3 regions of the Xanthobacter flavus genome follow, and region 2 is predicted to be linked to each of the others. Evidence: riboswitches for the same ligand, from Rfam matches in the RefSeq annotation. Region 2 holds a riboswitch; each other region holds the start of a gene.
The links. A riboswitch is a leader RNA that binds a small molecule or an ion and turns the genes downstream of it on or off. The one in region 2 is predicted to bind cobalamin.
Positions count from the first base shown of each region.

Region 1: another riboswitch for cobalamin. It lies ahead of J2126_RS03790 (TonB-dependent receptor plug domain-containing protein); the one in region 2 lies ahead of J2126_RS04250 (DUF1636 family protein).
Region 3: another riboswitch for cobalamin. It lies ahead of J2126_RS23740 (energy-coupling factor ABC transporter permease); the one in region 2 lies ahead of J2126_RS04250 (DUF1636 family protein).

Region 1 is NZ_JAGGML010000001.1:757,425-767,140, reverse strand. Features, by position in the region: gene J2126_RS03800 (branched-chain amino acid ABC transporter permease) at 1-417, opposite strand, end outside; gene J2126_RS03795 (ABC transporter substrate-binding protein) at 724-1,944, opposite strand; cobalamin riboswitch at 2,274-2,471, shown strand; gene J2126_RS03790 (TonB-dependent receptor plug domain-containing protein) at 2,578-4,563, shown strand; gene J2126_RS03785 (ABC transporter substrate-binding protein) at 4,580-5,497, shown strand; gene J2126_RS03780 (FecCD family ABC transporter permease) at 5,497-6,483, shown strand; gene J2126_RS03775 (ABC transporter ATP-binding protein) at 6,480-7,235, shown strand; gene uppP (undecaprenyl-diphosphatase UppP) at 7,390-8,262, shown strand; partial or broken gene J2126_RS25240 (cation transporter) at 8,291-8,428, shown strand; gene J2126_RS03765 (glutathionylspermidine synthase family protein) at 8,437-9,591, opposite strand; gene J2126_RS03760 (DUF1190 domain-containing protein) at 9,591-9,716, opposite strand, start outside.
Region 2 is NZ_JAGGML010000001.1:861,108-870,823, reverse strand. Features, by position in the region: gene hisD (histidinol dehydrogenase) at 1-97, shown strand, start outside; gene J2126_RS04260 (UPF0262 family protein) at 111-608, shown strand; gene J2126_RS04255 (low molecular weight phosphatase family protein) at 615-1,076, shown strand; cobalamin riboswitch at 1,203-1,403, shown strand; gene J2126_RS04250 (DUF1636 family protein) at 1,475-1,945, shown strand; gene cobW (cobalamin biosynthesis protein CobW) at 1,942-2,976, shown strand; gene cobN (cobaltochelatase subunit CobN) at 2,980-6,315, shown strand; gene cobG (precorrin-3B synthase) at 6,312-7,613, shown strand; gene J2126_RS04230 (precorrin-8X methylmutase) at 7,610-8,245, shown strand; gene J2126_RS04225 (precorrin-2 C(20)-methyltransferase) at 8,242-8,967, shown strand; gene J2126_RS04220 (precorrin-3B C(17)-methyltransferase) at 8,982-9,716, shown strand, end outside; gene J2126_RS04215 (cobalt-precorrin-6A reductase) at 9,710-9,716, opposite strand, start outside.
Region 3 is NZ_JAGGML010000001.1:5,054,770-5,064,485, reverse strand. Features, by position in the region: gene J2126_RS23755 (autotransporter outer membrane beta-barrel domain-containing protein) at 1-4,705, shown strand, start outside; gene J2126_RS23750 (hypothetical protein) at 4,830-5,198, shown strand; gene J2126_RS23745 (copper chaperone PCu(A)C) at 5,345-5,839, shown strand; cobalamin riboswitch at 5,942-6,185, shown strand; gene J2126_RS23740 (energy-coupling factor ABC transporter permease) at 6,222-6,905, shown strand; gene J2126_RS23735 (aldo/keto reductase) at 7,072-7,908, shown strand; gene J2126_RS23730 (cation diffusion facilitator family transporter) at 7,905-8,816, opposite strand; gene J2126_RS23725 (TIGR02281 family clan AA aspartic protease) at 8,887-9,603, opposite strand; gene J2126_RS23720 (DUF1289 domain-containing protein) at 9,610-9,716, opposite strand, start outside.

The DNA.
Region 1 (9,716 bases), 100 kb from region 2:
GGTGAGCGCCGCCTCCGGCAGCGGGGAGGGGAAGCGCAGCGCGTCGCGGCCCCAGATGTTCTCGGCGAGATTGCGGAAGATGATGCCCAGCGCGATGGTCGCCATGATCCAGCCGGCTTCCGACTTCGCCTTCACCGCCTGCCGCACGCCGAGCCATTCCACCACCGCGCCCTGCGCGAGGCCGAAGGCGAAGACGATGGGCAGCATGAGCAGGTAGGCCCACAGGGTGCCGAGCGCCTGGCCGATGAGGAAATTGATGGTGGTGAGGCCCACCAGCGCCCCCAGCATCAGGGCCTCGCCCTGGCCGAAGTTCAGGGTCTTCGAGGTGGCGAAGGTGAGCTGATAGCTGAAGGCGATGACGCCGTAGATCATGCCCACGGCGATGCCGCTCACGATGAGCTGCGAGAGGACGTTCATGACGATCTCCGGAAGGGGGCGCGGCCCCCGCGTCACGGCAGGGTTCCGGCGAACCGGCCGCCGCGCTCGATGGCGCGGCGATCCGAATGGTGTGGGGTGAAGGGGGCTGATCGCGGGGCGGGTTATGAACCGACACCCCACCCAGTTCCGTCATGCCCCGGCTCGTCCGGGGCATCCACTTCGCCGCCTGGTCAGCTCTTTGTTACTTCGCAGGCCGCCAGGTCACCCCGTGGATCCCCCGGACAAGCCGGGGGATGACGGCGCACAAAAGGGCCGGGTCAGCTAGTGGACGCGGCCCGGTCAGCCTCAGTTCTTCGCCTTCACCCGCACCGCCTTGTCGCCGGCGATGTCCTCGGGGTGGGCGGCGACCACGCGGCCGTCCTTCACGAGGCCGAACACCGGGATGTTGGCGGTGATGGCCTCGTGGTCGGTGGCGGAGAAGGGCTTGTCGTAGACGGTGACCACGCCCTCGACCTTGGTGCTGAGGTTTTCCAGCGCCTCGCGGACCTTGCGGCCGTCGGTGGAGCCCGCCTGCTTGATGGCGGCGGCGAGCAGCAGCACCGAATCATAGCCCTGCGCGGCGGAGACCGGCGAGGGCATGCGGTCGATCTTGTAGGCGGCCTGATAGGCCTCGATGAAGGCCTTGCGCTTGGGGGTGTCCGGCAGCTGGATGAAGGTCTGCGGCATCATCGCGCCGTTGCCGTTGGCACCGGCGGTGTCGATGAAATTGGCCATGGAGAGCGTCCACGAGCCGATCATGGGCACCTTCCAGCCGAGCTTGGCCATGCCGTTGGCGATCTGCGCCAGTTCGGGGCCGATGGCGTAGGTCAGCACCACGTCGGCGCCGGCCTCCTTGGCGCGCAGCAGCTGCGCGGTCATGTCGGTGTCGCCGATGTTGAACTTTTCTTCGGCAACCGGCTTCACGCCCATGGTGGCGAGGGCCTTCACCAGATCGGCGCGGCCGAGCTGGCCGTAATTGGTCGAGTCGGCGAGGATGGCCGGCTTCTTGAAACCCTGCCGCTTCACCGCCTCGTCGGCGATCATGGCGCTCTGGATGGCGTCGTTGGCGGAGGTGCGGAAGATGTAGTTGTTCTTGTTGTCCGGCGGCACGAACTGCTTGGAGATGAGGGTGCCGGTGGCCACGTTGTTGATCACTGGAATCTCGGCTTCCTGATAGAAGCGCTGGGAGGCCAGCGCCACGCCGGTGTTGATGTAGCCGAGGGTAGCGACGACGCCTTCCTTGTTGATGAGCTCCTGGGCGATCTGCACGCCCACCTCGTTCTTGGCCTCGTCGTCACGCTCGACGAGCTGGAGGGGACGGCCCAGTACGCCCCCGGCCTTGTTCACCTCATCCACGGCGAGCTTCACGCCGTCGCGCATGCTCACGCCCATGGAGGACGAGCCGCCGGTGAAGGGGCCGGTGAGTCCGATTTTGATGGGGTCGGCGGCGTAGGCTGCGCCGGAAAAGGCAAGCCCGAAAACGGCAACGCCTGCGGCCAAAGCCGCGACCATGCTCCTCAGTCGCATCTTCTACTCCCTGTGTGTCCGATTATTCGGTTATTATACTTTAGTAGTGCCCACCCTCCCGCAGGACGGGGCGGCTCTCAATCGTTTAAGCGAATTGAGAACCGTGCGCTACCATAACCTAGCGGAAGGAGGGTCGAGCCTTTGCTGGTGCCGTTTTTGCAGGCAGTCGCATGCAGAATTTACGGCGCGGTGGTGGTTTCGGACCACGCGTTTGGTGAAGCAAAGCGCAAGATGTGATCGCTACGCTCGCGGTTACGCGAGGTCTTTCCGCAGTTGCGTTCAAGTTTTTGCAGATGCGAAGGATTCGTTGACGCGAGGGACCGCCCCCGCCTATGGTCGTGGCGACGGTTCCCGCAAGGGATCAAAAGGGAACGCGGTGCTCCGGCCTTGCCGGATATGCCGCGGCTGCCCCCGCAACTGTAAGCGGCGAGTCCTCTGCCATCAGCCACTGGGTCGCAAGGCCTGGGAAGGCGGCACAAGGGCGGCGACCCGCGAGCCAGGAGACCTGCCGTCAGCCGTGGTCACGCGCGAGCACATCGGGCGGGGTTCTCCTGATGGCGGTTTTGTCCCGGTCCGATAGGGCCGGGCATGCCTCGTTCGCGGTGACGGACCACCCGTGCCGTCGAGTTCCTCATGCCGTCCCTTTTCCCGTTCCGATCCCGCCGCGCGCTGCCGGCCGCGGCCCTGCTGGCTCTTGCCTGCGTTCCCTCCGCGCTCGCCCAGACCCAAAATCTGAATGCAGACGACCAGAATGCCGGCGACCTGCCGGAACTGGTGGTCAGCGCCACCGGCATCCCCACCCCCGAGACCGAGGTGGCGAGTTCGGTCAGCATCGTCACCGAGCAGGACATCGCCCGCAACCAGCAGCGCACCTTGCCGGACGTTCTGCAATCGCTGCCCGGCCTCAACGTGGTGCAGACCGGCGGGCCGGGGGGCACCACCTCGGTGTTCATCCGGGGCACCAATTCCAACCATGTGAAGGTGCTGATCGACGGCATCGACGCCGGCAATCCCGCCGCCACCAACGGCGCGTTCGATTTCGGCAAGCTGCTCGCCTCCGATCTCGAACGCGTGGAGGTGCTGCGTGGCCCGCAATCCGGCCTCTACGGCTCGGACGCCATCGGCGGCGTCATCTCCATCACCACCAGGAAGGGCGAGGGGCCGCCCAAGGTGTCGGCCTATGTGGAGGGCGGCGCGCTCGGCACCTTCAACCAGTATGCGAGCCTCACAGGCTCCACCGAGAAGCTGGCCTATTCGTTCAACGTCACCCACTTCTCCTCCACCGATATTCCGGTGACGCCGCAGAACATTGCCCCGCCCTTCTGGCCGCGCAATCCCAATGCCTATGACAACTGGACCTACTCCACCCGGCTCGACTGGCAGGCCACCGAGACGCTCGCGGTGAATTTCGTCGCGCGCTACATCGACACCAGCCTCGCCTTCACGCCGGACACGTTTCCCCCGCCCACCTATGCCGGCCTTCCAGCGGCGCTGCGCTCCACATCCTATACGGGCATGTTCTTCACCAAGGGGGAGGGCGTGTGGACCGCGCTCGATGGCGCCCTCGTCACCACATTCGGCGCGAGCGAGATGACCTCGTCGAGCCCCACCGTGGGGCCGAACCCGGACGTGAACGGCACCTATGACGGCGACCGGCAGGTCTATTACGTCCGCTCCAACTATCTTGTCGCACCGGGCCAGAACCTGCTGGTGGGCGCGGAGCGGCGGAACGAGGCCATGACCTCTTCCACGGCCTACACCACGGTTGACGCCTCCACCGGCGACACGGGCGTCTATGCCGAATACCAGGGCAATCTCTGGAACCGGCTCTTCTTCGCCGCCAACGTGCGCTACGACAGCGACGACAGCTTCGGCGACCACACCACCTACCGCCTCGCCCCCGCGCTGCTGTTCGACGAGACGGGCACCAAGCTGAAGGCGAGCTACGGCACCGGCTTCAAGGCGCCCACGCTCTACCAGCTCTACGCGCCCTATTATGGCAATGCGAGCCTCCAGCCGGAGGAGAGCGAGGGCTGGGATTTAGGCTTCGAACAGAAGGCGTTCGCGGAGCGGGTGCTGTTCGGGGTGACGTACTTCCACAACACCATCACCAACCTCATCAGCTACGATCCGGTGACGTACCAGAACGTCAACATCTCCAGCGCCGTCTCGCAGGGCGTGGAGGCGTTCGTGGCGGTGAAGGTGACGGACCGGATCGACGCGCGGGTGGACTACACCTACACCGACGTGGTGGGTTCTGTGCCGCCCGGCCAGCCCTTCGGCGCCGCCTGCGCGCCCATCGATGCCACCTCCTGCTATCCCCTGCGCCGGCCCAACAACAAGGTGAGCCTGACGCTTGGCTGGCGGCCCACCGATGAGCTCGATCTGGCGGCGAGCCTCGTCTATGCCTCCTCCTGGTGGGACATCGTGCGCCTCACGTCGAACTACATCGACCAGCCCGGCTACACGGTGGTGAACCTGGCGGCGAACTACCGGCTCAATGCCGCCACCAGCGTGTTCGGGCGCATCGACAATCTGTTCAACCAGACCTACGAGAACCCCAACGGCTTCCTCGCCCCCGGCTTCGGCGCCTATGGCGGGGTGAGGCTCACATGGTGAAGCGCATGGTGAGGCGGTGAGGTTCGCGGCGGCCGGGCTTTTCCCGGCGGGTCTCTTGGCCGCTCTTCTCGCCTGCGCCCCGGCGCGGGCGGAGGAAGCCCCTGTTCCGCCACATGCCCGGCCCCGCGTTGTCTCGCTCAACCTGTGCACGGACGAAATGGCCCTCCGGCTCGCCGATGCCGGGCAGGTGCTCTCCGTCACCCATCTCGCGCGCGATCCGCTCTCGTCCAACGTGGCGGACCTTGCGCGCGCGGTCCCCGTCAATCGTGGGCTGGCGGAAGAGGTGGTGCCGCTGAAGCCGGACCTGGTGCTGGCCGGCGCCTACACCACGCGCACCGCCACCGCCATGCTGCGCCGACTCGGCTTCGAGGTGCTTGAACTGGCCGAGCCGCAGACCCTCGACGAGGCCTACGCCCAGATCCGCATGGTGGCCGAACGCCTCGGCGTGCCGGAGCGAGGCGCGGCCATGGTGCGGGAGATGGAAGCGGCCTTCGCGCGCCTGCCGCCGGTCGCGGGCGAGCGCCCCTCCGCCGTTGTTCTGCGCCCCAACGGCTTCACCACCGGCCGCGGCTCGCTGGCGGATGAATTGATGGCGAAGGCCGGGCTTGCCAACCTCGCGGCACGCCTGCCCACGGACAAGATGGGCCAGCTGGCGCTGGAGGAGATCGTGCGCGCCGCGCCCGACCTCGTGGTGGTGAATGCTGATGAGGCGGCGCCGCCCTCCCTCGCCGACGCCTTGCTGCATCACCCCGCGCTCGCCCCCTTCAAGGATCGCACGCTGGCTTTGCCGCTCAGGCTGTGGACCTGCGCCGGGCCGGACCTTGCCGAGGCGGCAGCCCTTTTGGCTGCGGCCCGTGCCCGTTTGTCCGGCCCGGAAGCCGGGCGGCCGGCAGCGGGGGGCGTCCACCACGCCGCCGCCGAGGGGACGCGCTGATGCCCTCGCGCGTTGTCCTCGGCCTCGGCCTTCTGGTCGCGGTGTTGTTCTGCGCCTCGGTGGCGGTGGGCTATGCCCCGCTCGACCTTGGCACTGCCTTCGGTGATCTCCTCGCCGGCCGGCCGAGCGTTGCCGCGCTGGTGCTGTCGGAGCTGCGCCTGCCGCGCGCCATCCTCGGCGCGGCGGTGGGCTTCAGCCTCGGCCTCACCGGGGCGGCCTTGCAGGGGCTGATGCGCAATCCTTTGGCCGATCCCGGCGTGGTGGGCGTCTCCGGCGCGGCGGCGCTGGGGGCGGTGATCGCCTTCTATTTCGGCTTCTCCACCTCCTTCGCGCTGGCCCTGCCACTGGGTGGTCTGATGGGTGCCGCTGCGGCCACCGCCGTGCTGCTCGCCCTCGCCGCGCGGGGCGCGGGGACGGTGATGCTGATCCTCGCCGGCGTCGCGCTCTCCAGCCTCGCCGGCGCGCTTACCGCGCTGGCGCTGAATCTGGCGCCGAGCCCCTATGCGGCGCTGGAGCTGGTGTTCTGGCTCATGGGCTCGCTGGCCGACCGCAGCCTTGTGCATGTGGCGCTGGCGCTGCCCTTCATGGCGGTGGGCTGGGTATTGGTGCTCGCCACCGGCCCGGCGCTCGATGCGCTGACATTGGGCGAGGACGCCGCTGAAAGCCTCGGCTTCCCGCTGCGCCGGGTGCGCCTCCTCGTCATCGGCGGCACGGCGGCTGCGGTGGGGGCGAGCGTGGCGGTGGCGGGAGCCATCGGCTTCGTCGGCCTCGTGGTGCCCCATCTGGTGCGCCCGCTGGTCGGGCACCGGCCGGGCCGGCTGCTGGCCGCGAGCGGGCTCGCGGGCGCGGCGCTCACCCTCGGCGCGGACATCGCGGTGCGCCTCGTGCCCACCCGGCCGGAGCTGCAGCTCGGCGTGGTGACGGCGCTCATCGGCGCGCCCTTCTTCCTCGTGCTCCTCGCGCGGCTCAGGGGGAGGGAGGCATGAGGCTTGACGCCCGTTCCGTCACCGTCACGCGCGGCGCCGCGACGCTGGTGCGGGACCTCAGTCTGGAGGTTGAAGGCGGCATCTTCCTCGGCCTCCTCGGCCCCAACGGCGCCGGCAAGACCAGCCTGATGCGGGTGCTCGCGGGCCTCGAGACGCCGGCCTCCGGCCGCGTGCTCTATGACGGCCGCAGCGGTGCCGAGATTGGCCGGCGGGGGCTCGGGCGGACCATCGCCTATCTCCCGCAGGATGGCCGCATCCACTGGCCTCTGCCGGTGGAGGAGGTGGTGGCGCTGGGGCGCCTGCCCCATGGCGCGGCGGTCGTGGACGATGCCGCGCGCCGGGCCATGGCGGCGGCCGGGGTGGAAGGGCTTGCCCGCCGCTCGGCCGATACCCTCTCCGGCGGCGAGCGGGCACGGGTGCTGCTCGCCCGCGCGCTGGCGGTGGAGGCGCCGATCCTCCTCGCCGACGAGCCCTCCGCCGCGCTCGATCCGCTGCACCAGCTGGAAGTGATGGCCCTGCTGCGCGACACCGCCCGGCGCGGTGCCGTGGTGGTGGCGGTGTTGCACGATCTCACCCTCGCCGGCCGCTTCTGCGATCGGCTCGCCTTGATGAAGGACGGCCGCCTCCTCGCCGAGGGGACGCCGACAGAGGTGCTCGACGACGCTTATCTCGCGGACGCCTTTGGCGTGGATGCCGTGCGCCTCACCCATGCCGGCGAGACGGTGGTGCTGCCGTGGGCGCGGCGGGAGTAGGGCCGCGGCAGGACATCCGTCGCCCTTCCGCAACGGGACTGCGGTGACAACGCGCACCCTGTCCGGTTTCGTCCCCGGCGCGAAGCGGATAGCAACGAAGGCCTTCAGTTTTTCCCGTCCCCCGCCGTTCTCACAGCAAGCGGAAACCGACACCATGGCCAGCGTCTGCACCAGCGGGGTGGACACCGGGTTCGTCGCCCTCGGCACCGGCAAGGTCGCCATCCTCGGCGTCGTGCAGGGCATCACCGAGCTTCTGCCCATCTCCTCCACGGCGCACATGCGCCTCGTGCCGGCGCTGCTCGGCTGGCCCGATCCCGGCTCCGCCTTCTCGGCGGCCATGCAGCTCGCCGCTCTGTTCGCGGTGGTCACCTATTTCTGGAGCGATCTGCGCGCGCTCGCCTGCGGCTCCCTCTCCGCCGTGCGGGCCGGAGATTTCACCGCCCACGCGCCGAAGACGGTGCTCGGCATCATCCTCGGCACCATCCCCATCGTCATCGGCGGCGTGCTGCTGAAGGACAAGCTCAATGCCTGCGGCTCGCCCCTGCGCGAACTGTGGGTCATCGGCGCGGCGAGCCTTGTCATGGGCCTGCTGCTGGGCATCGCGGAAATGACCAGCCGCCACACCCGCACCTTCGCGCAGATCAGGCTCCCCGACGCGCTTGGGGTGGGCCTCGCGCAGGTGGGCGCGCTCATTCCCGGCGTGTCGCGCTCGGGCTCGACGCTGACGGCGGCCATGTTCCTCGGCCTGCGCCGGGAGGATGCCGCGCGCTTCTCCTTCCTGCTCGGCCTGCCGGCCATCTTCGCGGCGGGCGTGAAGGAATTGCTGGAGCTGCACCACGCCGGCCTCGACATGCAGGGCTGGGAGGTGCTTGGCGTCGGCCTCCTCACCGCCTCGCTCTCCGCCTTCGTCGCCATCTGGACGCTGATGCGGGTGATGGAGCGCCTCTCCTCCTGGCCCTTCGTGTTCTACCGCGTCGGCATGGGCGTGTTCCTGCTGGTGGCGGTGTGGCGGGGCGTGCTCTCCTGAGCCTGTCGCGGGGCTCTCGACACGTCGCGCGCCTCGGGTCACCGCCTTCCTCTGGCGCTCGGCCTGGCCGGACCTCATCGTCGGCCTCGCCATCGCCGCCCTCAACCTCGATGCCGCACGGGACGTGGGGGAGGCCGCCCGCGAGGAGCACCGCGCCGAGCCGTGAGGGCGGGCTCAGCCGTCGATGATGTGCGGCACGAAGCGGGAGAGGTTGGCGGTGATGGGGGAGGCGTCCTCCCTGATGCCGATGCCGCAGGCGGTGTCGCCGACGATCCAGCTGCCGATCACCGCATATCCGTGGGCGGATTCAAAGAGCGGGGCGGCCGCCTGCACCACATGGCCCTCTTCGCCGTAGGGTCCGGGCGTCGTCTGGGCTCGGCCGCCGCGCACCAGCGTCACGTTCTCGCCTTCGCGGGAGAACAGCGGCTTCACCACGTGATCGCCCAGCGCGTCGGCGCGGGGGTCTCCGGCGAAATAGGCCGGCAGCAGGTTGGGGTGGCCGGGGAACATCTCCCACAGCAAGGGCAGGATGGCCTTGGTGGAGAGCATCGCCTTCCACGGGGGCTCAATGAAGGCGCAGCGGGCGCCGGCGAGGTGTACGGCGAAAGCCTCGTCGAACATCCATTCCCACGGATAGAGCTTGAACATCCACGAGATGACGAGATTGTCGAGATCGATGAAGCGTCCGCGCACATCGACACCGATGTCGGCCATGTTGATGAGCTGCACCCGGTTGCCGGCCTGCTGCGCGCAATCTGCGAGATAGGCCAGCGTGCCGCCGTCCTCCACATCGTCCAGCATGCCGGCGAGGTGGAGGCGCGGCGCGGTGCCCATGGCGGCGAACTGCGCCACGAGGCGTTCGTGCACCGAATTGAACTGGTCGGCGCCGGAAGGAACGATGCCGAGGCCGCGCGCCTCCTCCAGCCAGATCCACTGGAAGACGGCGGCTTCATAAAGGCCGGTGGGGGTGTCGGCGTTGTATTCCAATAGCTTGGCCGGCCCCGTGCCGTCGTAGGCGAGATCGAAGCGGCCGTAGAGCGTGGGGTCGGCGGCGTGCCACGAGGCAGCCACCAGATCGCGATGAGCCTCCGGCACGCCAAGCCGGGCCATGACGCGCGGGTCCGCCACCGCCCGTTCGGCGAGGGCGAGGCACATCTGGTGGAGGTCGCGGCTGGGGTCCTCAATGGCGTCCTCGATCTCGGCGAGGGAGAACGAGAACATGGCGCTCTCATCCCAATAGGGCGCGCCATACATGTTGGCGAAGTGGAAGCCGAGCCGTTGCGCCGTCGCCCGCCAGTCCGGGCGCGGGGAGATGGAATGGCGCCGCATCAGGAGCCGCCGCCTTTTCCCCCGCCGCCCTTGCCGCCGCTGCCATGGGCACCGAACCCGCCGCGTCCCCCCGCGCCGATGCCCTTGCCGCCGCCCACCGTCGTCGGGCCGAGGGCCATGCCGCC
Region 2 (9,716 bases):
CGCGCTGGAAAAGCTCGGCCCGGCCGCCGTGCGCCTCGCCGCCGTGGAGCGGTTGGACGCGCACGGGCGGTCCGTCTCCATCCGCAGCAACAGATGACGGGGGAATAGCGATGAGCGACAAGCCGGAGAGGAGCCCCACGGCCCGCCTCTGCGCCGTGACCCTCGACGACGCCTCCATCGGCCACGCCGGCAGCCCGGACATCGAGCACGAGCGCGCGACCGCCATCTGGGACCTCATCGAGGACAACAGCTTCATGCCCTGCGGCGATCCGGGGGAGGGGCCTTACCGCCTCGTCATCTCGCTCGCCGACAACCGCCTCGTGCTGGACGTCAAGCGCGAGAGCGGCGATCAGGTGGTGCAGCACCACCTCTCTCTCACCCCCTTCCGCAAGGTGGTGAAGGACTATTTCCTGGTCTGCGAGAGCTATTACAACGCCATCCGCACCGCCTCGCCGAGCCAGATCGAGGCCATCGACATGGGCCGGCGGGGCCTGCACAACGAGGGATCTACGCTGTTGCAGGAGCGCCTGGACGGCAAGGTGGTGGTGGATTTCGACACCGCCCGCCGCCTGTTCACGCTCATCTGCGCCCTGCACTGGAAAGGCTGAGCGACGATGGAGCCCCCTGCGGCGCCCCAGCGCTCAGCGCGGCCGCAATCGGTTCTCTTCATGTGCGGACAGAACGTGGTGCGCTCGGTGATGGCGTCCGCGCTCGCCCGGCATCTGTTCGGCAAATCCGTCTATGTGGGCTCGGCCGGGGTGATCGCCGGCGATGCCGATCCCTTCGTCACAGCGGTGATGGAGGAGATCGGCCTCGATGTGAAGAAGCACCGGCCGCAGAGCGTCGAGGATCTGGAGGAGTATGAGGGGCTGAATTTCGACCTCGCCATCTCCCTCTCCCCCGACGCCCACCACCGCGCGCTGGAGCTGACCCGCACCAACGCCCTCAAGGTGGAATACTGGCCCACCCCCGACCCCACCGGCGAAGGCGGCAACCGCGAGCAGCGCCTCGACGCCTACCGGCAGGTGCGCGACGAGCTGGAACGGCGAATCCGGGCGCGGTTCCGGCAGATCTAGAGGCGCGGAACCCGGCCGATGAACCGCCGCGTGCCCGGTGCACGGCTGCCGCTCCGGCTGCGCCGTTGCTGTCCGACGTGCGAACGTGGTTCCCGTCCCTCATTTGACAATCCCGCCCGCCCTGCCTTTAGTGGCGGCGTCGAAGGTCCCGTGTTCCCACACGGGCGAAAAAGGGAATGCGGTGCGGAGGTGAATACCCTCCAATGCCGCGGCTGCCCCCGCAACTGTCGGCGGTGAGCCCCTGCCAGACGCCACTGGATTCATCCGGGAAGGCGGCAGGGGCGGTGATCCGCGAGCCAGGAGACCTGCCTTCGACGAGGTCCGCGCCGGGCGGGGTGCTCCGGTTCTGCGTCCCTTCGAGCCCGCACGCGTGGGCGCTCGCACCCGTGGACCGGCCGGTGGAGCGCAGCGCGATTCCCGACAGCACGTCACCCGAGCCGGGCGCTGAAAGCCTGGAATCCGGCTGCGCGCCTGAAGCCGCGCGCGATACCGCTCCCGCCGTCACCCTCCTCATCTGCACGACCTGCCGCGCCCCCGGCAACGACGCCCCGCCCGACGCCGAGCGCGACGGCGCGCGCCTCCTCGCCTCCGCCTGTGCGGCCACCGTCTCCGACGGCGTCGCGGTCGTGGGCGTCTCTTGCCTCGCCAATTGCAAGCGCGCGCTGTCCGCCGCCATGGTCCGCCGCGACGGCTGGACCTATGTGTTCGGCGACCTTTCCCCCGACAGCGCCGCCGACCTTCTCGCCGGCGCCGCGCTTCTCGCCGGCTCGCAGGACGGCCTGATGCCATGGCGCGGCCGGCCGGACGCGCTCAAGCGCGGCATGGTCGCGCGCATTCCCCCGCTTTCCCTTCCCAAGGAGACCCGATGACCTCGCTCGCCCGCGTGCCCTGCACCATCGTCACCGGCTTCCTCGGCGCCGGGAAGACGACGCTGATCCGCCATGTGCTCGAGAATGCCGGCGGCAAGCGCCTCGCGGTCATCGTCAACGAGTTCGGCGACGTGGGCATCGACGGCGAAATCCTGAAGGGCTGCGGCATCGAGAGCTGCGACGAGACCAGCATCGTGGAACTCGCCAACGGCTGCCTGTGCTGCACCGTGGCGGATGATTTCGTGCCGGCGCTGGACCAGATCCTCGCCCGCGCGCCGAGAGTGGACCACATCCTCATCGAGACCTCCGGCCTCGCGCTGCCCAAGCCCCTGGTCCAGGCCTTCCAGTGGCCGGCCATCAAGGGCCGGGTGACGGTGGATGGCGTGATCGCCGTGGTGGATGGCCCGGCGCTGGCCGAAGGCCGCGTCGCGCCCGATCTCGCCGCGCTCGATGCGCAAAGGGCCGGGGATGAGAGCCTCGACCATGACGACCCGGTGGAAGAGGTGTTCGAGGACCAGATCGCCTGCGCCGATCTCGTCGTGCTCTCCAAGTCCGACCTCTTGGACGCGGCCGGTTTCGCCGCCGCCGAGAAGGCCGTGGCCGGCGCCCTGCCGCGCGCGGTGAAGCTGGTGCGCGCTTCCGGTGGCAAGGTGGATCTGGCGGTGCTGCTCGGCCTCGGCGTCGGCGCGGAGGATGTTATCGATGCCCGCCGCACCCACCACGACGACGAGGAAGACCACGATCACGACGAGTTCGAGAGCATCGTGCTGGCGCTGCCCGAAATCGCCGATCCCGCCGCTTTGGCCGCCCGCGTGGTGAAGGCGGCGGAGACGCCGGACGTGCTGCGTGTGAAGGGCTTCGCCGCCGTGGAAGGCAAGCCGCTGCGCCTGCTGGTGCAGGGCGTCGGCCCGCGCGTGTCGCACCATTTCGATCGCGCATGGAATGCGGGCGAGGCACGGCGCGGGGCGCTGGTGGTGATCGGCCTCAAGGGCTTCGATCGCGCGGCCGTGGAACAGGCCATCCTCGGCTAGGCCATGCACATCCTCGCCACCACATCGACGAGCCTGGAGGAGTTGGCCGAGCCGGTCGACCTCGCCCAGCCGCCCGGCGACATGGTGGCCCTCTCCTTCACCGACAGCGATCTCATCGGCCTGTCCGCCGCCTGGCGGGCGCGCGGCGCTGCGGTTCCGAGCCTGCGCCTCGCGCGGCTGAAGGATCTGCGCCACCCCATGTCCGTGGATTTGTGGGTTCAGAAGGTCGCGGCCAAGGCGAAGGTGGTGCTGGTGCGCCAGCTCGGCGGGCTGGACTGGTGGCGCTATGGCGCCGAGCAATTGGCCGCCATGGCCCGCGCGCGCGGCATCGCCCTCGCGCTCCTGCCGGGGGAGGACCAGGACGATCCGCGCCTCGCCGCGCTCTCCACGCTGCCGCAGGACACGCTCGCCCTTTGGCTTGGTTATTTCCGCGCCGGCGGGCCGGACAATATGGCGGCCCTGCTCGCCGCCATGGGTGAGGCGGCGGGCTTCGCCGCGCCCGGCCCCATCCCCGCGCCGCGCCCGGTTCCGGGCACCGCCTTCCATCGCCCCGGCGCGGGTCTCGCGACGCTGGAGGACGTGCGCGGAGCCCGCGAAGGGCGGCCGAACGCGCTCATCCTCTTCTATCGGTCGCAATGGCTCGCCGCCGACACCGCCGCCGTGGATGCGCTGGCGGAGGCGCTGGAGGCGCGGGGCATCGCGGCGCACTGCCTGTTCGTGCCCAGCCTGAAGGCGCCGGAGGCCCGCGCCGCCGTGCGGGAAGCTTGCGCGGCGCTCGATCCGGCGGTCATCCTCACCACCACCGCCTTCGCGGCAGGAGACGCGGCTGAGCTGTTCCCGGAAGGTGGCCCCCCGGTGCTTCAGGCCGCGCCCGCGACCACGGCGCGGGAGGCGTGGGCGGGGAGCCCGCGCGGCTTCTCGGCGGCGGACCTCGCCATGCACGTGGTGCTGCCGGAGCTGGACGGGCGTGTGCTGGCCGGCGCCCTCTCCTTCAAGGATTTCGCCCCGCCCGACGCCGACCTCGCCTTCACCGCCGCCATCAACCGGCCGGAGCCGCAGGCGGTGGCCCATGTGGCGGACCGCGCGGCGGCGCTGGTCCGCCTCGCCGCCACGCCGCACGCAGAGCGGCGCCTCGCGCTGATCCTGCCGGATTATCCCGGCGCCGAGGGCCGCTCGGGCTATGCGGTGGGCCTCGACGTGCCCGAGAGCGCGCGGCGGATGCTTGGGACACTCGCGGCGGCTGGATATGGCGCGGGCCCCGTGCCCGACGATGCAAAGGCGCTCCTCGCCGCCATCCGGCCGGAACCGGCACTGGCGCTGGACGACTATCGCCGCCTGTTCGCCGTTTTGCCCGAGCCCGTGCAGGCCGCCGTGACCGCCGCCTGGGGCGCGCCTGAGGACGATGCAGACGTTGCCGGCGGTGCCTTCCGCTTTCGCCTCGCCCGCTCTGGAAACATCACGCTCGCCTTCGCCCCCGATCGCGGCGCGAGCCTCGACCGGCGGGCGGATTATCACGACGCGAGCCTGCCGCCGCGCCACGGGCTCCTCGCCTTCGGCCTGTGGCTGCGCGCGGGGCTCGATGCCCATGCGGTGGTCCATCTCGGCGCCCATGGCACGCTGGAGTGGCTGCCGGGCAAGGCGGTGGCGCTCACGCCGGCCTGTTTCCCGCAGGTGGTGATGGGCGCGCTGCCGGTGGTCTATCCCTTCATCGTCTCCAATCCCGGCGAGGCGGCACAGGCCAAGCGCCGGCTCGCCGCCGTCACCATCGGCCATCTGCCGCCGCCCCTCACGAGTGCGGGCCTCAGCGAGGCCGAGCAGCGGCTGGAGCGGCTGGTGGACGAATATGCGCAGGCGGACGGCCTCGACCGCCGCCGCCGCGAACGTCTGGCCACGCTCATCGTCGAGACCGCCGCCGAGACCGGCCTTGCCGCCACCGCTGGCGTTTCCGCCGCCACCGATCCCGACGAGGCGCTGCGCCGCATCGATGCCTGGCTGTGTGACCTGAAGGATCTGGCGGTGAAGGACGGCCTCCACATCTTCGGCGCCATGGCCGAGGGCGAGGCCGACCCGCTGCGCGCCGCCTCGGCGGGCGCGGAAACCTGCGCGCTGCTCACGGCCCTCGACGGCCGCTTCGTGCCGGCCGGCCCGGCCGGCGCCCCGGCGCGGGGGCGGCGGGATGTGCTGCCCACCGGGCGCAATCTCTTCACCGCCGATCCGCGCACGCTGCCCACCCCCACCGCCTGCGACCTCGCCCGCAAGGCGGCGGACGAGGCGCTGCGCCTCATCCTGCAAGAGCAGGGCGACTGGCCCCGCGCGCTGGTGCTGGACCTGTGGGGCAGCGCCAGCCTGCGCACGGGGGGCGAGGAGATCGCCCAGGGGCTCGCCTTCCTCGGTTGCCGGCCGGTGTGGGAGGCGGCGACCGGCCGCGTGACGGGCGTGGAGGTGCTGCCGCCCGCCGTGCTCGGCCGCCCGCGCATCGACGTGACCTTCCGCATCTCCGGCCTGTTCCGCGACATCTTCCCCACCCAGATCGCTTTGCTCGATGCCGCCGTCCGCGCGGTGGCCGCGCGCGACGAGGAGGAGAGCGAAAACCCCCTCGCCGCGGCCCGGCGCAAGGGCGAGGACCTCGCCCGCCTGTTCGGCTCCGCCCCCGGCGCCTATGGCGCGGGCATCGAGGCGCAATTGCAGCGCGGCGCGTTCGAGACGCGGGAGGAATTGGGCGCCGCCTATCTCGCCGCCGCCTCCCATGCCTATGGCGGGGCGGATGGAACGGCGCGCCCGGCGCCCGGCCTGTTCGCGGCGCGCCTCGCGGAGGCGGATGCGCTCGTGCATGGCGCGGACGATGCGGCCCGCGACCTGCTCGACGGCAGCGAGGACGCTGCCTTCATGGGCGGCTTCGCGGCGGCGGGTGCGGCGCTCGGGCGCTCGGCCCATCTGGTCGTGCTCGACACCACGGACCCCGACCGTCCCCGCGCCCGGCCGCTGAAGGAGGCGCTGACGCGGCTGGTGCACGGGCGCGTCTCAGTCCGTTTCATCGCCGGCCAGATGCGCCATGGCCCGCGCGGCGCGGCGGAACTGGCGGAGACGGTGGACCGCCTCGTCGCCTTCGCCGAGACGACGGAGCAGGTGCCCTCAGCGCTGCTGGATCGGCTGCATTCCGCCTATGTGATGGACCCGGCAGTGCGGGCTTTCCTCCTCGCGCAGAACCCCGATGCCGCCCGCGCCATCGCCCGCCGCTTCGCCGATGCCCGCCGCCGCGGCCTGTGGCATGCCCGGCGCAACGATCTCGACGCCGATCTCGAAGCGCTCCGCGACGCGGGCCGGGAGGCTGCGGAATGACGCCCATCCCACCTACCCGCCGCGGCGCCTGCCCTGCCTTTCTCGCGCCCATGGAGACTGGCGACGGCCTCATCCTGCGGCTCGTGCCTGCCGATGGCCGGCTCGCCCCGGCGCAATTGCGCGGGCTGGCGGACGCCGCCCGCCGCTTCGGCAATGGCATGATGGAGGTGACGGCGCGCGGCAGCCTTCAGGTGCGTGGGCTCGCACCGGAGACGGTCGGACCCTTGCAGGTGGCAGTGGCCGCCCTCGGCATCACCCCGCGCATCGGGCTGGCGGTGGATGTCTCGCCATTGGGGGGGCTCGACCCCAGCGAGGTGTCGGATGGCCATCCGCTGGCCGCCGCCATCCTCGCCGGGGCGGAGCATTTGGCGGGGCAACTGGGGCCGAAGGTGTCCGTGGTGGTGGAGGGGGGCGGCGCCGTCAGCCTCGCGGGCCAGAAGGCCGATGTGCGGCTGGTGGCCACCGGGCCGGGGCAATGGGCACTCACCATCGGCAATGGACCGGCCCGCGTGCTCCCCGAGGCGGAAGCGGCGGCCGAGGCGCTGGCCGCGCTCTCCGCCATCGCCGCCTTGGGCCGCGCCGCGCGCGCCACTGATCTGCCCGGCTGCGACGGCCGGGCGCGCCTTGCCGAGGTCGCGCCGCCGCTGGGGCTCATGCCTCTTGCGGACGGGACGCTGGCGTTCGGCTTCGGCCTGCCGTTCGGGGCCGGCGATGCCGGGCAGTTCGCGGCCATCGCCGATGCGGCGGAAGCGGCCGGCGTGCGGGATCTTCGCCCCGCGCCCGAACGCACGCTCATCGCCACCGGGCTGTCGGAAGGCGCCGCCGACACCTTCGCCGCGCGCCTCGCCGCGCTCGGCTGCGTCACCGCCCCGGGCGATCCGCGTGCCTCCATCGCCGCCTGCGCCGGGGCGCCGGCCTGCGCCTCCGCGCATGTCTCCGCCCGCGCGCTGGGCCCGGTTCTGGCGGAGGCCTTCGCGCCGCTGCTGGATGGAACGGTTTCCCTGCACCTCTCGGCCTGCACCAAGGGCTGCGCCCATCCGGCGCCCGCCACCCTCGCCTTCGTGGGCATGGACGGCGGCGTCGCGCTGGTGCATGACGGCCCGGCCTCCGGCGCGGCGCGCCCGGTGCGGCCTGAGGCAGACTTTCCCGCCGCCGTCGCATCCCTCGCCGCGACGCTGGCGGCCCGGCGCGCGCCGGGCGAAACCACCCGCGCGCTCCTCGCCCGCCTCGATCCGGTGGGCCTGTGGGCGGGCGCGGCGACGAAAAGAAATGATGACGTGACGAGCCGCGCAGAATGACCCTTCCCCTTGATTACGTGCGCGACGGCACGGCCATCTACGAACGCTCCTTCGCCATCATCCGCGCGGAAGCCGACCTCTCCCGCTTCGCGCCGGAGGAGGAGGACGTGGCGGTGCGCATGATCCACGCCTGCGGCCTCGTGGAGGCGGCGCGGGACTTCGTGTTCGGCCCCGGCTCAGTTGCCGCCGCGCGCGCCGCGCTTCAAGCCGGCGCGCCGATCCTGTGCGACGCGCAGATGGTGGCCCACGGTATCACCCGCGCGCGCCTGCCCGCCGGCAATGAGGTGATCTGCACCCTGCGCGATCCGGCGGTGCCGGCGCTGGCGGAAAAGCTGGGCACCACCCGCTCCGCCGCCGCGCTGGAATTGTGGGGCGATCGCCTCGCCGGCGCGGTGGTGGCCATCGGCAATGCGCCGACCGCGCTCTTTCACCTGCTGGAAATGCTGGATCGCGGCGCGCCCAAGCCGGCGGCCATCCTCGGCATGCCGGTGGGCTTCGTGGGCGCGGCGGAATCGAAGGATGCGCTGGCGGACGATCCGCGCGGCGTGCCCTTCGCCATCGTGCGCGGGCGGCTCGGCGGCAGCGCCATCACCTCCGCCGCTGTCAACGCGCTTGCGAGGGCCGGGCTGTGAAGGGGCATCTCATCGGCGTGGGCGTCGGCCCGGGCGATCCCGACCTTCTCACCCTCAAGGCGGTGAAGGCGCTGCAAAGCGCGGACGTGGTGGGCTATTTCGCCAAGGCCGGCAACGTGAGCCACGCGCGCACGGTGGCCGCCGCCCACTTCCCGCCGGGTGCGGTGGAGCTGCCGCTGCTCTATCCCGTCACCACCGAGATCCACCGGCATGACGACGCCTACCGCACGGCCATCGGCGCCTTCTACGACGCCTCCGCGGCCGCGGTGGCCGAGCATCTCATGGCCGGGCGCACGGTGGCGGTGCTGAGCGAGGGCGACCCGCTCTTCTACGGCTCCTACATGCACATCCATGTGCGCCTCGCGGGGCGGTTCCAGACGCAGGTGATCCCCGGCGTCACCGGCATGTCCGGCTGCTGGTCGGAGGCCGGCGCGCCCATCGCACAGGGCGACGACGTGCTGATGGTGCTGCCCGGCACGCTGGACGAAGACGAGCTGGCGCGGCGCCTCGCGGAGGCGGACGCGGCGGTCATCATGAAGGTGGGGCGCAACCTGCCGAAGATCCGCCGCGCGCTCGCCGCCGCCGGCCGGCTCGACCGCGCGGTCTATGTGGAGCGCGGCACCATGGCCGATTGCGCGCTCATTCCGCTCGCCGAACGGGCGGAGGGGCCGGCGCCCTATTTCGCCATCGTGCTGGTGCCCGGCTGGGAGCGCGCGGCGTGAACGGGCGGCTGACGGTGGCGGGTCGTCTTACGGTGGTCGGCCTCGGCCCGGGTTCGGCGCGGCAGATGACGCCGGAGGCGGCCGAGGCGGTGGCGGCGGCGGATGTCCTCTTCGGCTATATGCCCTATCTCGCCCGCCTGCCGGAGCGGCCGGGGCAGGAGCGGCGCGCCTCGGACAATCGCGAGGAGATCGCCCGTGCGTCCGCAGCCCTTGAGGCGGCCGTGGCCGGGGCGAAGGTGGCGATGGTCTCGGGCGGTGATCCCGGCGTGTTCGCCATGGCGGCTGCGGTGTGCGAGGCCATCGAGCATGGCCCGGCGGAATGGCGGGCGCTGGATGTCGAGATCGTGCCCGGCGTCACCGCGATGCTGGCGGTGGCCGCCCGCTGCGGCGCGCCCTTGGGGCACGATTTCTGCGCCATCTCCCTTTCGGACAATCTGAAGCCCTGGCCGCTGGTGGAAAAGCGCCTCGCGCTCGCCGCCGAGGCCGGCTTCGTGATCGCCCTCTATAATCCCATCAGCAAGGCGCGGCCCTGGCAGCTCGGCCGCGCGTTCGAGCTGCTGCGCGAAAAGCTGCCGGGCTCCGTGCCCGTGGTGTTCGGCCGCGCGGCGGGGCGGGACGACGAGCGCATCGCGCTGGCGACGCTGGCGGACGCCGATCCCGCGCGGGCGGATATGGCGACCTGCGTCCTCATCGGCACCGCCGAGACGCGGATCGTGCCGCGCGACGGCAAGTCGCCTCTCGTCTATGCG
Region 3 (9,716 bases), 4.2 Mb from region 2:
CCACGCGGCGGCGGAATCGACCAGCGCCGAGGCGGTCGTGACCGCGACCCTCGGCGGCGCGGGCGGCTCCGGAAACACCGGCGGCATCGCCGAGGTGAACAACGGCGCCGGCATCCTCACCCAGGGGTCCTTCAGCTACGGAATCCTCGCCCAATCCATCGGCGGCGGCGGTGGACAATCGGGCACCTCGGGCGGAGCCGCCAACGGCGGAACGGCGAATGTGAGCCTCGCCCTCACCGGCTCCGGAGGGAGCGGCGGGGCGGGTGGCACAGCCTCGGTCTACACCTCGGGCAGCGTCTACACGCTGGGGCACGGCTCGACCGCCATCCTGGTGCAGGCCATCGGCGGCGGAGGCGGCGCGGCCGGCAGTTCCGACAATGCGGCGACGGGAAAGATCAGCATCGGCGCGGCGGCCGGCGGAACGGGGGGCGCGGGCGGTGACGGCGGGCTCGCCACCGCCGTGCTGTCAGGCACCGGCGGCGGCAAGATCATCACCTCCGGCGACGCGGCGGACGCGGTGCTCGTCCAATCGATCGGCGGCGGCGGCGGATCGGCGGGCGCGGGCACCGGCAAGGTGGATGGCAAGGGCGGCAACGGCCTCGGCCTGTCGGTGGACATCGGCGGCGGCGGCGGCAGCGCTGGAAATGGCGTATCCGCCACCATCATCAACGGCACCGGATCCGACCCCGGCTCCACCGCCTTCACTGTCGTGACGCTCGGCACCGGCTCCAACGGTCTTGTCGCCCAGGCCATCGGCGGGGGCGGCGGCAAGGGCGGCGCCGCATCGTCCACCGCGTCGGGCAGCGATGCCGCGAACCTCTCCGCCAATCTCGGCGGAGGCGGCGCGACGGGCGGAAACGGCGGCCTCGCGGGCGTGGTCAACGCCGGCCTCGTCCAGACCCAGGGCGACCACGCCAGCGCCATCGTCGTGCAATCCATCGGCGGGGGCGGCGGAAACGCGGTGTCCACGGTCTCGACCGCCTCGGGCCAGAGCGCGAAGCTCAATCTCAGCGCAAGCCTCGGCGGCAGCGGCGGGGGCGGCGGCAACGGCGGCGAAGCCAGCGTCACCAATTCCGGGACGCTCGTGACGATGGGCGATTTCGGCCACGGCATCCTCGCCCAGTCCATCGGTGGCGGTGGCGGCGCTGCCGCCGTGACGGGCGACAGCGGCACCGGCGGCTCGGCCACCGTCTCCCTCTCCCTGAGCGGAAGCGGCGGCAGCGGAGGCTTCGGCTATTCGGTGGCGGTCTACAACACCGGCAACATCTCGACCTCGGGCACGGGCGCCAGCGCCATCCTCGCCCAGTCGGTCGGCGGGGGCGGCGGCTTCGCCGGCAGCGCCCAGAATGCCACCAGCGGCCAGATCGCGGTGGGCGGCATTGTCGGCGGCACGGGCGGCAGCGGCGGCAATGGCGGCGGCGTCATCGTGTCCGCCCAGGCGGATGTCACCGTCTCCACCACCGGCGGGGCAGCGGACGCCATCGTCGCCCAATCCATCGGCGGCTCCGGCGGCGTCGGTGGCGCGGGCAAGACCAAGGCGGACGGCAAGGGCGGCAACGGCTTCAGCCTGTCCGCCGCGGTGGGCGGCAGCGGCGGCTCGGGCGGCAACGGCGGCACGGTCGAAGTGCTGTTCGGCAGTGGTGGCAACGCCCTCGTCGCGACCAGCGGCCACGATTCGGCGGGCATCCTCGCCCAGTCCATCGGCGGGGGCGGCGGCAAGGCCTCCGTCGCCACCTCGGCGAGCGGCTCCACCGGGGCCGCCAGCGTGGGCGCCACCCTCGGCGGCACCGGCGGCGGGGGCGGCAACGGCGGCAACGTGACCGTGACCGTGGATGGAAGGATCCAGTCGCTGGGCGCCGGCTCGGACGGCATTCTCGCCCAGTCCATCGGTGGCGGCGGCGGCAATGCGTCTGCGGCCAACAGCACCGCGAGCGGCGGCCAGAACACCGTGACCGCCACCCTGACGCTCGGCGGCGCCGGTGGCGTCGCGGGGAATGGCGAGACCGTCACGGTCAACCAGCAGGGCACCATCCTCACCAAAGGCGACCTGTCCAACGGCATCGTGCTCCAGTCCATCGGCGGCGGCGGCGGTCGGGCCTCGACGGTGGCGACGGATTCCGGGAACGGATCGTTCGCGGCCACCGTGGGCCTCGGCGCATCGGGCGGGGCGGGCGGCGCCGGCGGGGCGGTCTATGCGAACGTCTCCGGCGTCATCCAGACCTTCGGCGATGCCTCGATCGGCGTTTTGGCGCAGTCCATCGGCGGCGGCGGCGGCATCGCCGCGACCAGTTCATCGGCGACGGGCGGCAGCCATTCGGTGGCGCTGACTTTGGGCGGCGATGGCGGCAGCGGCAGCACGGGCGGCCTGGTCACCATCGATCTTTCGTCCACCTCGGTAATCCGGACCTCCGGCACCAATGCGTTCGGCGTCCTCGCCCAGTCGATCGGCGGCGGCGGCGGAATGGGTGGCACCGCCTCCTCGGACGCAACGGCCGCCGTGGCGTTCGGCGGCGGGGCTGGAAGCGGCGGCAATGGCGGCGACATCTATGCCCTCGCCGCCGGAACCATCGTGACCAGCGGGCAGGGCGCCTCCGCCATCTTCGCCCAGTCGGTGGGCGGCGGCGGCGGCATCGGCGGTTCGGCGGCAAGCGCTGCCTTCTCCCTTCAGGACGGCATTCAGGGCACCGGCGGCGGCAACGGGAACGGCGGCGCCGTGACAGTGACCGTCACCGGCGTCGCGAGCACCTCCGGCGCCAACGCACCGGCCATCGTCGCCCAGTCCATCGGCGGCGGCGGCGGCATGGCGGCGACGGCGGGCGGCGTCGGACTGGGCACCGCGGGCGGCTCGGGCACCGGCGGGCCGGTCACGGTGCTGGTTGCCGGCAGCGTCATCGCCACCGGCGACAATTCAGCCGGCATCTTCGCGCAAAGCCTCGGCCCGAGCGGAAACGGCCAGATCCAGATCCTTGTCGCCGATGGCGGCGTGGTGCGGGGCGGGGCGGGCACCTCGGCCATCGTGCTCTCGGGCGGCGAGCAGAACACGGTGACCATCGCGCAGGGCGGGACAGTGACCGGCCTCGGCGGCTCCGCCGTTCAAGCGGGCATTGGCGACGACACGGTCATCAACAAGGGCACGCTCAACGGCAGCGTCGATCTCGGCGGCGGCACCAATGGCCTCATCAACGAGACCGGCGCCACCTTCAATTCCGGTACCCTTGTCAGCGCCACATCGGACACGGGGCCGACCCTGCGGAGCGCGGGACTTTCGGCGCCGGGTTTCACCAACCACGGCACCGTCAACCCTGGCGGCCTGGGGGTGATCGCGACCACCAATGTCGCCGGAGGCATCGGCTCCGATGGCGTGCTTCAGGTGGACGTGGATTCGGCCTCCGCCCGCCACGACCAGATCCGCGTGGTCGGCGGCGCGACCATCAGCGGCACAATCGATCCGCGCGCGTCCAGCATCGCGCCTCAGGACAGCTACACCATCCTGGTGGCCGACCAGCTCACCGGCACCGCCGTCGCCAAGGACAGCGGGCTCGCCTACAGCTGGGCCGTTCATGCGGACGCCACCTCACTCACCATCAGTCCCATCGCGCACTTCCTGCCGCAGGGCATCTGGCTGTCGTCAAACGAGGCCTCAGTCGGCGGTGGCCTTCAGCGAGTGTGGGACACCGGCGATATCGGCGGCATGTCCAAGGTGTTCAACGGCCTCATCGACGTGAGTTCGCCGCTCGCCTACCAGAGCGCGCTGGGCCAGCTCTCCCCGCAGTTGCTGCAGGCGCCGGCCGGGCTGCGCATCGGCGAGAGCCAGGCCTTCCTCGACCGCACCATGAGCTGCCCGGTCTTCGTGGCGCAGAGCACCCAGCTGAGGGAGGACAATTGCGCCTGGGCGCGCATCATCTACGACCGCACCAGCCAGTCCACCACGGCGCAGATGGCGGGCTTCGCCTCCGACAGCGTGATCTTCCAGGCCGGCGTGCAGCGCGAGCTTGCCACCGACTGGTTCCTCGCCTTGTCCGGCGCCTACCAGCAGTCCTCGGTCTCCAGCACCAGCGGCTGGTTCTCGTCGAGCGGCAACGGCGGGGATATCGGCGTCGCCTTGAAATACCAGACCGGCCCCTGGCTGTTCTCGGCCGCGCTCGATGCCGGCTGGGTGTCCTACGACAACACGCGCATCATCGGCCTCGCGGGCGGGCAGGCCACAAGCACGTCCGATGTCTACAACCTCACCGGCCGGCTGCGGGCGGCCTACGAGTTCACCTACTCCAACTTCTACGTCCGTCCGCGCGTGGACCTCGATGTGGTGCATGTGGAGATGCCGGCCTTCACCGAAATGGGCCTGACGGGCGCGGAGCTGGCGTTGCAGGCCTCAAGCCTCACCACCTTCATCGCCACGCCGGCGGTGGAGTTCGGCGGCCGGATCGACCTGCCGGACGGCATCGTCCTGCGGCCCTACATGACCCTCGGCGCCTCCTTCGCCTCCAACGACGCGTGGCAGACCACCGCCCGCTTCCTGTGGGCGCCGCTCTCCGCCGGCAGCTTCACCACCACCACGCCGATCCCCAACGTGCTCGGTAATCTGGACCTCGGCCTTCAGGCCGTGACCCGCGACAATCTGGAACTCAAGCTGGAGTACGGGCTCAACGTGGGCCAGGACTTCGTGTCGCAAAGGGGCGTGGCGCGGCTCGCCATCCACTTCTGAGGGGCGTGGCCAGGGGCAGCGGGCCGACGCCGCGTGGCGGCGGATGACTTTCCACGCCGCGCCGTTAACATGCCGGCCCATGGTCGAGGTTCGGGAGCGACGGGTGGCGCACTGGCGGAGGGCAATGTGGATACGCGGCGCGCTCAGCGTCGTGCTCGCCTATGCCTTCCTTTTGCAGCTGGTGGTCGCCGGTCTGGCCTTCGATCGCTCCGGCGCCATGGACATGGCTGCCGGCACCGATGGCAGCGTCCTGTGCATCGGCACGGCCGACGGGCAGGGTGGCGATCCGTCCATGCCGCGGGCGGACCATTCCGTCTGCTGCGCCTTATGCGCCGGCCATTCTCCGGCCCCGTTACTGCCCGCCGTCGCCGGGGCGGGGATGCCGGTTGCTTCGGATCATCGACCGGGCGCCCTTCCGCTCGCCGGCATCGAGGGGACGGGCCGGGACCGGCGCGAGCCGCGTTCGTCCCAGGGGCCGCCGCTGGCTGGCTGACGCTGTCTCGCGTCCTTTCCTTTAGCCGTTGCGGGTCTCCGCGCACCCCGATGCGCTGGCACCGCGCCGCGCGCGATCCCTTTCATCCAGCCCTTCACTCCATCCCGCCGAGCGGCAGCAGCCCCCGGCGCCATGCAGGAGTACACATGTCCATCTTTCACCTCACCCGCCGCACCATCATCGCCGCCGCCATCGCCACCGCGGCGCTGGCCGGCGCCGCCGTCGCGCATGACTTCAAGGCCGGGCCCCTGCAGATCGACCATCCCTGGTCGCGCGCCACGCCCGGCGGCGCCACCGTCGCCGGCGGCTATCTCGTGGTGAAGAACACGGGAACCGCCCCCGACCGCCTCGTCGCCGCCACCGCGCCGTTCGCCGGGCGCGTGGAAATCCACGAAATGAGCATGAAGGATGGCGTGATGGTGATGCGTCCCCTGCCGGACGGTCTCGCCATTCCGGCCGGGGGCAGCCTCGAGCTGAAGCCCGGCGGCTACCACATCATGTTCCTCGACCTGAAGGCCCCGCTGAAGGAGGGCACGCTGGTGGACGGCACGCTGACCTTCGAGAAGGCCGGCACCGTCCCTGTTCAGTTCAAGGTGGAGGGCATGGGCGCTCAGGGCAGCGGCGCCCACTCCAGCCACTGACGCGGAGCTTCCCGCCCCGAGCGGCAGGATGCGCGCCCGGCGAAGGCCACGGCGCGCGTCCCATTGCTACGGGATTGCTTGACAGGGCGGCGGCGTTCGGTGCCTGCTGCGCTTGCGAACGGTGCTCCGGCTGCCTCGGCATCCGGAGTGAAACGGGAATGGGGTAGGGCGGGATTGCGCGGAGAATCATCCGCGAGATCCGGCCGAAGCCTCAACCGCCCCCGCGACTGTAAGCGGCGAGCGATCTTCCAGCATGCCACTGGCCACAGCCCTTCGGGCCGGCCGGGAAGGCGGGGGTGAGCGTAGACCCGCGAGTCAGGAGACCGGCCGGTCGCATGATGAACCCCTCGGGCCGTCGGGTGAGACGGCAACGGAGACGAACATGCATATCGAACCCGGACTCGTGGACGGGGCCAAGATCGGCCTCAGCTATGTCACGGCGGCCGCCGCCGGCGGCTACGCCCTCAAGCTTGCCTATGAGGCGGCGCGTGAGCGCGGCGTCCTCTCGCTGGCGGGCCGCACCCTCGCCACCACCGCCCTCGTCTTCTCCTTCTTCGAGGTTCTGCCGCACTATCCGGTGGGTGTCTCGGAAGTGCACCTCATCCTCGGCTCGACCCTGTTCCTGATGTTCGGCGCGGCTCCGGCGGCCCTCGGCCTCGCCTTCGGCCTGCTCGTCCAGGGCCTGTTCTTCGCGCCGTTCGACCTGCCCCAGTACGGCATGAACGTGACCACGCTGCTGGTGCCGCTGTTCGGCGTCGCCGCCGTCGCGCGCCGCATCGTCGCGCCGGGCACGCCCTACGTGGAGCTGAAGTACGGCCAGGCGCTCGCCCTCTCCACCACCTATCAGGCCGGCATCGTCGGCTGGGTGGCGTTCTGGGCCATCTATGGCCAGGGCTTCGCGGCGGAGAACGTCGCGTCGGTGGCGACGTTCGGCGGCGCGTACCTGCTCGTCATCATCGTCGAGCCGCTTGTGGACCTCGCTGTCCTCGCCGCCGCCAAGGCGCTGCATGGTGCCTTCAAGGGCGGCAGCCCGCTGCTGGAGCGCCGGCTCTACGACGCGGCCTGATCGCGCTCTTTTTAGAGACAAGGCGAACGCCGGCGGTGCTCCCGCCGGCGTTCTGCGTCTCAGGGCGGGGGCCAAGACGGTCGGAGCACTCTCTGGACCTCGCTCACGCAGCCGCTATGGTCGCCCGAAATCGGCCAGCGGCCAGTCGAATGCCAAGGAACCGGCAATGAGCAAGACCGTGACCCTTCCCAGCGGCGAGACGGTGCCCGCCCTCGGCCAGGGCACCTGGTACATGGGCGAGCGCTCCACCGCCCGCGTCGCGGAGGCGAACGCGCTCCGGCGCGGGATCGACCTCGGCCTGACCCTTATCGACACGGCGGAGATGTATGGCGATGGCGGTGCCGAGGAGGTGGTGGGCGAAGCCATCGCCGGACGTCGGCACGAGGTGTTCCTCGTCAGCAAAGTCTATCCGCACAACGCCAGCCGGGCGGGCGTCGCCGCCGCCTGCGAGCGCAGCCTGAAGCGGATGAAGACCGACGTCATCGACCTCTACCTTCTCCACTGGCGCGGCAACCATCCCCTGTCCGAGACCATCGCGGGGTTCGAGGCGCTGCAGAAGGCCGGCAAGATCCGGCATTGGGGTGTGAGCAACCTCGATACGGACGACATGGAGGAGCTTCTTGCCGCCAGGGGCGGAACCGCCTGCGCCGCCAATCAGGTCCTGTACAATCCGAGCCGGCGCGGGCCGGAGTTCGCCCTGTTTCCGGCCTTGCGCGCCGCCCGCATTCCCATCATGGCCTACAGCCCCATCGAGCAGGCCCGCCTGCCGCGCAACGGGGCTTTGGGCGCCGTGGCGAAGAAGCACGGCGTGGACCCGTTTCAGGTCGCTCTGGCGTGGGTGATGCGGAGCGGCGATGTGATCGCCATTCCCAAGGCGAGCCGCATCGAGCATGTGGAGATGAACGCCGCCGCGCGCGATCTGGCGCTCGATGCGGACGACCTCGCCGCCATCGACAAGGCCTTCCCGCCGCCCCGGCGCAAGGTCGGGCTGGAGATGCTCTAGGTCGCCTCGGTCGCCGGATCATAAGGCGCGGCGATCACCACCACGTCGGCATCGGGAATGGCGGCGGTCAGCGTCTGGCGCAGGCCCTCCGTCACCGAGCTGACGTCGGCGATGGTGCGATCCGGCGCGAAGCCCACCGTGATCTCCACATAAGCGACACTGCCGGATTTGCGGGTCCGCACGCCAATGAGCTGCTCGTAGCGGTCGAAATTGGCGGCGAGCGCGGCGTTCACCTTCATCTGCAACGGTTCGGCGAGCGCGCGGTCCAGAAGGTCGGGCAGGGCTTCCGAGATCATGCTGCCGCCGATGACCAGCATGAAGGCCGCGCCGATGAGCCCGCCGATATCGTCGGCCACCAGCGCCACCTTGGTGTGCGGAAGCAATACGTCGAGGGCGACGCACACCACCACCGTCACCGAGGCGATGGCCTTGGCGATGCGCGCGCGGAACTGGCTGAGCACGATGATGGACGTACCCGCGCGCGTCGCCCGCCACAGCGGAACCAGCGGCGCCAGATTCGTGAACAGGTTGTAGATGACAAGACCCAGAGCGGCCGCCACCCAGAAGGGTGGCAGGGGCTCGGATTCAGTCGAATCCATCACCTTGATGAGAATGAAGACGGCCGCCAGCAGCAGCAGCACGCCGATGGCTGCCGCCAACATGCGCTCGAGCTTGCCGATGCCGAAATCGTAGAAATAAAGGCGGCCGCGATGGGCAGCGCGCAGCGTCAGCAGGGCGAGGCCCTCCACCAGCAACAGCAGGCCGCCGCGCAGCATCTCCGCCAGCATGGCCAGGGAACCGATCCGCCACACCGTGACGAGGTAGGGGACGAAGACGCTGAAATCGAGAAGGATCGCGAACAGGATCGCGCGTTCCTTCTGGAGATCGGTCGCAGTGGGGACGCGCATCGGGGTTCGCAGATCAGGCGGGGTGGACGCCCGAAAACCTAACCGAGGCGGGCAGCGAGCGGAAACACAATCATTTGCCGCCGCGCATCACGAGCTTGTCGCCGCGGAACTCGAAGCCCTCGAGCCGGGACAGGAAGCTCATGCCGAGGAGGCTCGTGCGCAAGGCGCCGGCGGGCGAGACGAGGGCGGGCACGCGGCGCTCGACGATGCTGCCGATGGTGATGGTGTCCAGCACCACGGCGGCGGCGCGGGTGCGGCCGGCGGCGGTATCGACGGGCACGTCATATTTCAGGAAATCCACCGGCAGGCCCACCGCCTGCGCCGCCTCATGGGTCAAAACGACGGACGAGGCGCCGGTGTCCACCAGCATGCTCACGCCTGAGCCGTTGATTCCCGCGCGCACTGCGAAATCGCCGGCCGCCCCGCGCGTGACCTCCACCATGCTCGTGCCGGTCTGCGCGAGGTTCACCGCATAGCCCGGCGCAACCTCGGCCAGCACCTTGCGGCCGACCTGGGCGAGGGGATCGCGATAGGTGTAGCCGAGCGCCAGCATCGCCGCGAGCACCAGCCAGAAGGCGGCCGCCATGAGCGATTCGGCGATCCGCCCGCGAAAGACCGACCACGCCGCCGCGCCGATGAAGATCGCGATCGAGAGCTGACCCACCAACGCGCCGAACTTGTTGATGTCGATGCCCGCCACCTCGCCCTGCTCGTGGTTCACCGCGAGGATGACGCCGCCGGCGAACAGGCCGATGAGGAGGATCCAGAGAAGACGGTCGCTGCGCATGGCGGCCTATTCCATGAACGCATCCGGCGCCGTCTCCTTGAGACGCGCCAGCCGGTCCGGCAGGACAGCCATGATCCGCTCCCGCGCATCCGGCGAGAACGAGGCCCAGCCGC